Regions from separate parts of the Isoptericola sp. NPDC057191 genome, predicted to be linked through region 1. Evidence: riboswitches for the same ligand, from Rfam matches in the RefSeq annotation. Region 1 holds a riboswitch; the other holds the start of a gene.

Region 1 (3,644 bases):
GAAGGACCTGGTCCAGGTGCAGTGGGCGCCGCGCGTCAACGTGTCGGCCCGTACCGGCTGGCACACCGACCGGCTCACCCGCGCGCTCGAGACGTCGCTCCAGTCCTGGGACACCCGGATCCCGACCGGACGTCTCAACGCGTTCCTCGGCGAGCTCGTGGCCGCGCACCCGCACCCCCTGCGCGGCGGCAAGCAGCCGCGCATCCTGTTCGGCACGCAGGCGTCCACGCGCCCGCCGCGCTTCGTCATCTTCGCGACGGGCTTCCTGGAGGCCGGGTACCGCCGGTTCATCGAGCGTCGCCTGCGCGAGACGTTCGGCTTCGAGGGCTCGCCGATCGAGATCAGCGTGCGCGTGCGGGAGAAGCGGCGGCGGTGACGCCCCGGTGAGCCGTCCGTGAGTCGCCGATGAGCGCTGCCCCGCTCGCCCGGAGGGGTCGCCTGCTGCGCCTCGGCGCGGCGCGCGACACCTCCGCCGTGCGGCACCTGGTCACGTTCCTCGTGGTGAGCGTGGCCACGGTGCTGGTCACGCGGTTCCTGCTCGCCGTCTCGGGCTACCCGCAGGTGGGCGGCGGCGAGCTGCACGTGGCGCACGTCCTGTGGGGCGGCCTCGGCATGGCGCTCGCGGTGGTGGTGCTGCTCTCGTGGGTGGGGCCGGCGCTGCGTTCGCTGGGGGCGATGCTCGGCGGGGTCGGCTTCGGCCTGTTCGTCGACGAGATCGGCAAGTTCGTCACCTCCGACAACGACTACTTCTACGCGCCGACGGCGGCGCTCATCTACGCGGTCGTCGTGGTCCTGGTGCTCCTCGTCGAGGCGCTGCACGGGCGGCGGGCGCACCACCCCGCGGAGTACCTGGCCGTCGCCACCGACCGTGCCGTCGCCGGGGTCGCGGGCGGGTTCACCGACGCCGAGCGCGAGGAGGCCCGAGGCCTCGTCGCCCGCGGCCGCGGGGAGCCCGGCGCGGACGAGGTGTCCGCCCTGGTCGAGGCCGTGCCGCGCGACGACGTGGCGGTACCGGACCTGGTGCGCGTCCTCGTACGGCGCGCGTCCGGATGGTTCGCCGAGGCGCTGGAGCACCGGTGGGCGGCGGCGGTCGTCGTCGTCGCCGTGCTGGGCACCGCGACGTCGTCGCTGGTCGTCGGGCTCCGCGTCCTGACCGGGGGAGTCGACGTCCCGGGCTGGGTCGGCGTGGGCATCCTCGCGGCCGTGGTGGCGACGGTGGCGTGCGTCGTGCGGGGAGTCCTCGTCGGGTCCGGCGACCACCGGGGCGGGGCGGTGTGGGTGCGACGCGGCGTGCTCGTGAGCCTGCTCGTCACACAGCTCCTGGCATTCCGGGCGGTGCAGTGGGCGGCGGTGTCCGGGCTGGTCGTGGACCTGCTGGTGCTGGCGGCGCTCGGGGTCGCGCTCGGCCGGGACGACGACCTGCGCACCGCTCGCGGGACGACACGCTGACCGGTGGCCGCCGGGTGACGTGCGCCACCCGCGCTTGCCAGGAGGCGGCGCCGCGTGGCACGGTCGTCGGTGACGAGCGAACTTGCTCGCGTGCTCTGGGGTCGGTGAAATTCCGAGCCGGCGGTGAAAGTCCGCGACCCGGTCACAGCCTGTGACCGGTTGACCAGGTGGAACTCCTGGACCGACGGTCAAAGTCCGGATGGGAAGCGCACGCGACGGCTCCCCGTCCGGTCCGTCCCCGGCCCTCGTGGGCCGACGCCACCCCGCGTGGCGTCGCGCGGACCGGCCGGTCGCGAGCACGTCCGACCCTGCCTTCCTGCACCCCGGGGTCCGCGACCGGACGACAGGGGCAGGACACATGGAACAGCCGCAGGCAGAGTCCCCGACGACGCGCGCCGGCGCGACCGGGGCCGATGCCACCGGGGCGGAGCGGGCCGCGATGCGGCGGGCGCTCGAGCTCGCCGCGCGGATCCCCCCTCGGGGCCCCAACCCCCGCGTGGGCTGCGTGCTGCTGGACGCGGACGGCGCGACCCTCGCCGAGGGCTTCCACCACGGCGCCGGCACGCCGCACGCCGAGGTCGAAGCGCTGCGCGCCGCCGTCGGCCGGCTCGGGCCGGCCGCCGCGCGCGGTGCGACCGCCGTCGTCACCCTCGAGCCCTGCAACCACCACGGGCGCACCGGCCCGTGCGTCGACGCCCTCCTGGACGCGGGAGTCCGGCGCGTCGTGCACGCGCAGCACGACCCCAACCCTGCCGCCTCGGGCGGCGCCGCGCGCCTGCGCGCCGCCGGCGTCGACGTCGTCGGCGGGGTCCTGACCGACGAGGCACGCGCGCTCAACGACAGCTGGACCCGCGCGCTCGAGCTCGGCCGGCCCCTGGTGACCTGGAAGGTCGCGAGCACCCTGGACGGGCGTGCCGCGGCCGCCGACGGCACCTCGCGCTGGATCACGGGCCGGGCAGCGCGGCACGACGTGCACCGCCTGCGCGCCGCCTCGGACGCCGTCATGGTCGGCACCGGCACGGCCCTGGTCGACGACCCGGACCTCGGCGTGCGCCACGCACCCCTGACGGGCCCGCAGCCCGCGCGCGTCGTCGTCGGGCTCCGCGAGCTGCCGGCGTCGTCACGGCTCGCACGCGCCGCGGCCGCCGGCGAGACCGTGGCCCAGCTGCGCACCCACGACCCGCACGAGGTGCTGGAGCAGCTCTGGTACCAGGAGCACCGGCGCGTGCTGCTGGAGGGCGGCCCCGCGCTGGCCGCCGCGTTCTGGCGCGCCGGCCTGGTCGACGAGGTCGTCGCCTACGTCGCGCCCGCGCTCCTGGGCGTCGGCGCCTCCGCCGTCGCCGACCTCGGGATCGGCACCATCGCCGACGCCGCCCGCCTCGACCTGATCGACGTGACCGTCCTGCCCCAGGACCCCGCCGACCCCACCGACACCCCCACCGTGCGGCTCACCCTGCGGCCGCGGAAGGAGCGCTGAACCATGTTCACCGGCATCGTGGAGGAGCTCGGCACCGTCGTCTCCGTGCGTGAGCACGCGGACGGCGCCCGCATCACCCTCGCCGCGGACACCGTCCTGGCGGGCACCCGGGACGGCGACTCGATCGCCGTCGACGGCTGCTGCCTGACCGTCGCGGCGACCGGCGAGCGCGACGGTCGCCGCACCTGGACCGCCGACCTCATGGCCGAGACCCTCCGGCGCACCAGCCTGGGCGAGCGGCGACCCGGCGACGAGGTCAACCTCGAGCGGGCGCTCGCGGCCGACGGGCGGTTCGGCGGGCACGTCGTGCAGGGCCACGTGGACGGCGTCGGGACGGTGCTCGCCCGGACGCCCGGCACGCAGTGGGAGGTCGTGGAGATCGCGCTGCCCGCAGACCTGGCCCGGTATGTCGTGGCGCAGGGCTCCGTCGCGGTCGACGGCGTGAGCCTCACCGTGGTGAGCGTCGGAGATGCCTCGTTCACCGTGAGCCTCATCCCCGAGACGCGGGCGCGCACCACCCTCGGCCACCGAGCCGTGGGGGAGAAGGTCAACCTGGAGGTCGACGTGCTCAGCAAGTACGTGGAGCGCCACCTCGCCCACGGCCTGGCCGCCACGGCAGGGGCGGCGCTGTGAGCGCCGCCGTCGACCGGGTCGCGCGCGCCGTCGCCGACGTCGCCGCCGGCCGGCCCGTCGTCGTCGCCGACGACGCCAGCCGCGA
Region 2 (3,644 bases), on a different contig from region 1:
TTTCGAGAAGAGAGTTGACGATGAAGACAACTCGACCCGGCGCAAATCTCCGGCAACGCAGGACGACAGTTGCACTCATGCTGCTCGCCGTGGCGACGGTGAGCCTGGCCTTCGTCCCTGCATTCCACGCCAGCGCGGCCGCGTTCTGGTTTGCGGGACTCGTCGTCATCCTCGCCGCTGGAGTTATAGCGCTCAGGGGGGACCGCCGGCGCCGCACGTCGGCTGCGATAGCGGCCATCGCGATCGCGGTCGTGGCGGCGGTCGTGGCCGTCGGGACCGTGCGCGCCACATACGTCGCCGCCGGGTCTGTGACGGGCGCTGAACCCTTCGCGAACCACCCCGCAACGATGACCCGGACTCTGCCTGCGTCAGCAGTGCCCTCAGGTCGGAGCGCCGACGTCGCCGGGCCGGTCACCCAGGAGGTGGCCGCGGTTGTCGGTCAAGCCGCTGCGATCCGCGGGGAGCGCTCTCCGGCCGGCGCCGCACGCTGCTGAGCAGGGCCGACATCCGTCGGCTCAATACGCAGACATGTCCAGCGCCTCGCGCAGCTGAGGTCAGGGTCCGAGGTCGACCGTGACGACGTCCGGGAGCGCGAGGGCGTCCCAGAACGCGGCAGCCGGAGCGCCCGCCGCCACCTGGCCCACCGACACGAGCCAGGCGGTCAGCACCATGCCGTGCGTCGCGACCACCAGGTCGTGCCCGCCCGCCCGGTCGCGGACGCCGTCGTCGAACCGCCGTGCCGCCTCGGCCGTGGTCTCCCAGCCGTCGTGACGCCCGTCGTGCGCGCCTTGGACCCAGGCCTGGCGCACCGTCCGGAAGCCTGGAGCGACCGGCTCGGCCGGGCGCCGCACCTCGGCGAACCGCGGGTCGACGGGGACGTCGGCGACGCCGAGGGCCAGGGCGAGGGTCTCGACCGCCTTGCGCTCGGGGCTCGCGACGACGCGGGCGTCCTGCGGGAGCCGGAGGCGGCGTGCCGCCTCGCGACCAGCGCACGTCAGCGGCCACGCCTCCGGAAGGGCGTCCGCGGTGACTTCCGGCTCGGCGTGCCGGAGCAGGGTGATCCGCACCCGCGCAGTATCGCGTCCGACGGCGTCAGAGCGGCAGTTCGGTCACAGCGCGGCAGTTCGAACTGCCGCCCGGAACACGAACTGCCGCTCCGATCATGGTCAGGGCGCGACGGCGGCCGCGGTGGCCTGGGCCTGCTCGCGACGGTGCACGCGCCACCAGACGAAGAACCCGGTCAGCGTGAACGCGCCGTAGAACACGTACATCAGCGCGGTCGCGTAGTACTGCGCCGACCAGAGCAGCGGCACGCCGACGACGTCGACCGCGACCCACACGAGCCAGAACTCCACCCACCCCTTCGCCATGCCGTACGTGGCGACCAGAGAGCCCATGAAGATCCAGGCGTCCGACCACACGGGCTCGTAGGAGCCGAGCGCGCGGAACAGCGGCGTGAGGAGCAGGGTGCCGCCCACCATGACGACGACGATCCCCACGCGTGCCCGCCAGGAGGCCCAGTGCGGGTGCACCGCCGAGCCGCCCTCGGCGGGGACCTTGCCGTCGGCGCGCACGTCGAGGTCGGCGCGCTGGGTGCGCCGCCACTGCACCCAGCCGTAGATCGACACGATCAGGAACATCACCTGGCGGCCCGCCTGGCCGAGCATGTCGGCGCGGCTGGAGTCGCCGAACCACGAGCCCATGAAGACGGTGAACAGCACGAGGTTGCCGACGATGCCGACGGGCCACGCCCACACCTTGCGGCGCATGCCGCCGAGCGCGGAGGCGAGGCCGAACAGGTTGCCGACGATCTCTCGCCACGACATCTGCTGGTCGCCGATGGTCAGCGTGGCGTTGAAGAACGCGTCGATCGCGTCCATCGTTCACTCTCCCGGTCCGAGCGTGCGGGCGTCCGGGGTGAGGGCTGACGCTCGCCGAGGACGGCTCACGGCCGTCGCCGACGACACGACGCCCGGCGGCACCCACCCGTGGCCGGGCGCGTGCCGCACGTGCTTCCTCCCATCCGGACTTTGACCGTCGGCCCTGGAATCTCACCAGGTCAGCCGGCCTCCCGAAGGAGGCCGGGTCGCGGGCTGTCACCGCCGGCTCGGAATTTCACCGACCCCGGAGCACGTACGTGCGTGTCTTCCACCGCCGGAGGTCCCGGCGGCGTCCTGCACAACGCAGGATGCCACAGGGTCATTCCGGCGTGTTCAGGAGAGCGCGTCGCGGACGGCGCGGGCCACGTCGTCGGGCCCCGCGCCGGGCTCCAGGACGGTGACGACGACGCGCCGTCCGTCGGAGCCGGTCGCGGACGTGCGGGGCGCAGCGTCGGCAGCGTCGGCGGCGTCGGCCGTCTCGCCCGCACGCACCTCGCTCGCCGCGGCGAGCTGCTCGTCCGTGTGCGGGAAGGGGGCGATCGCCGCGCGCCGCAGGTCGGCGAAGGCCTCCTCCAGCTCGGGGCGCAGGTCGAGGTGGGGGTGGCGCAGCCAGCGCCGCAGGATCGCGTTGTGCACCGCGACGACGGACGCGGCGAACGCGATCGACATCGTCGTGGTGGAACGGTCCGGGGGCAGCGTGTCACGCAGGTAGGCGGTGAAGGCGCGCTCGTAGCGGTGGGTGGTGACGAGCTCGCGGTCGCGCAGCGCGGGCACCTGCTGCAGGAGCTGGTGGCGGGCGATCGACGTCTCGCGCTGGCCCACGTGGTGGTCGAAGACGAGCCGTGCCGCCCGGCACACCTCGAGGTACGGGTCGGTGGCCGGGTCCCACGCCCGCTCGGGCGCGCGGCCGGACTCCTCGCTCGCGCGGGCCTCGGGCCGCGTCTCGGCGAGCATCACCACGACCTCCTCGAGGAGCAGCTCGTGGTCGGCGAAGACCACGTCCTCCTTGGAGCGGAAGCGGCGGAAGAAGGTGGCACGGCTGACGCGTGCCGCGTCGGCGATCTCCTCGACGGTGGTCTGCTCGTAGCCCTGCCGGGAGAAGAGGTCGATCGCGGCGTCGACGGCCTGGGCGTGGGTGTGCGTCCGGACGGCGGTCATGTCACGGAGGTTACTCCGGCGGCGCGTCCCCACCCGCGGACGTCCGCTCGCCCCCGGGCCCGCGGGCGTCAGCCGTGCTTGCGGCGGTCGTCCCGCCGGTCGCGCCGCGGCTCGTCGAACCGGGCGTCGGCAGGACGGCGGGAGCGCTGCAGGTACCGGATCTCGCGCACGGCGACGCCGACGGCGAGGAAGAACGGGATCCACGCCCACAGCCGCCCGCGCAGGACGATCGAGAGCATCGCGACCGCGACCACGCACGCGCCGAAGACCGTCCAGACGCTGGCCCACCGCACGTTGCGCACGGGGGGAGGCTACCGCTGCAGGTGCCCGGGCGGCGGTGTCGGGGCGGCGTGGGCGGGCGTGGGTAGGGTGGCGGGCGTGACTTCCGCGACCGCCACGGCCCCCGAGACCGCGCCCGAGACCACGTCCGCCCCGTCGACCGTGCCGGTCGTCGACGTCTACGTCGACCCGCTGTGCCCGTTCGCCTGGATCACGTCCCGCTGGGCGCTGGAGGTGGCCGAGCACCGCGACGTGCGCCTCACGTTCCGCCTGATGAGCCTGTACCTGCTCAACGAGGGCCGGGACCTCCCGGCGGACTACCGGGCC

What was found. A riboswitch is a leader RNA that binds a small molecule or an ion and turns the genes downstream of it on or off. The one in region 1 is predicted to bind FMN.
Region 2: it holds a riboswitch for FMN, as region 1 does, so the genes downstream of both, pnuC (nicotinamide riboside transporter PnuC) here and ribD (bifunctional diaminohydroxyphosphoribosylaminopyrimidine deaminase/5-amino-6-(5-phosphoribosylamino)uracil reductase RibD) in region 1, are expected to answer to the same signal.

The regions. Positions count from the first base shown of each region.
Region 1 is NZ_JBHUWC010000058.1:4,210-7,853, forward strand. Features, by position in the region: gene der (ribosome biogenesis GTPase Der) at 1-376, shown strand, start outside; gene ACFT55_RS09740 (hypothetical protein) at 406-1,449, shown strand; FMN riboswitch at 1,536-1,665, shown strand; gene ribD (bifunctional diaminohydroxyphosphoribosylaminopyrimidine deaminase/5-amino-6-(5-phosphoribosylamino)uracil reductase RibD) at 1,808-2,926, shown strand; gene ACFT55_RS09750 (riboflavin synthase) at 2,930-3,559, shown strand; gene ACFT55_RS09755 (bifunctional 3,4-dihydroxy-2-butanone-4-phosphate synthase/GTP cyclohydrolase II) at 3,556-3,644, shown strand, end outside.
Region 2 is NZ_JBHUWC010000010.1:6,317-9,960, reverse strand. Features, by position in the region: gene ACFT55_RS03315 (hypothetical protein) at 78-494, shown strand; gene ACFT55_RS03310 (histidine phosphatase family protein) at 555-1,067, opposite strand; gene pnuC (nicotinamide riboside transporter PnuC) at 1,167-1,880, opposite strand; FMN riboswitch at 2,006-2,137, opposite strand; gene ACFT55_RS03300 (TetR family transcriptional regulator) at 2,214-3,038, opposite strand; gene ACFT55_RS03295 (hypothetical protein) at 3,107-3,340, opposite strand; gene ACFT55_RS03290 (disulfide bond formation protein DsbA) at 3,480-3,644, shown strand, end outside.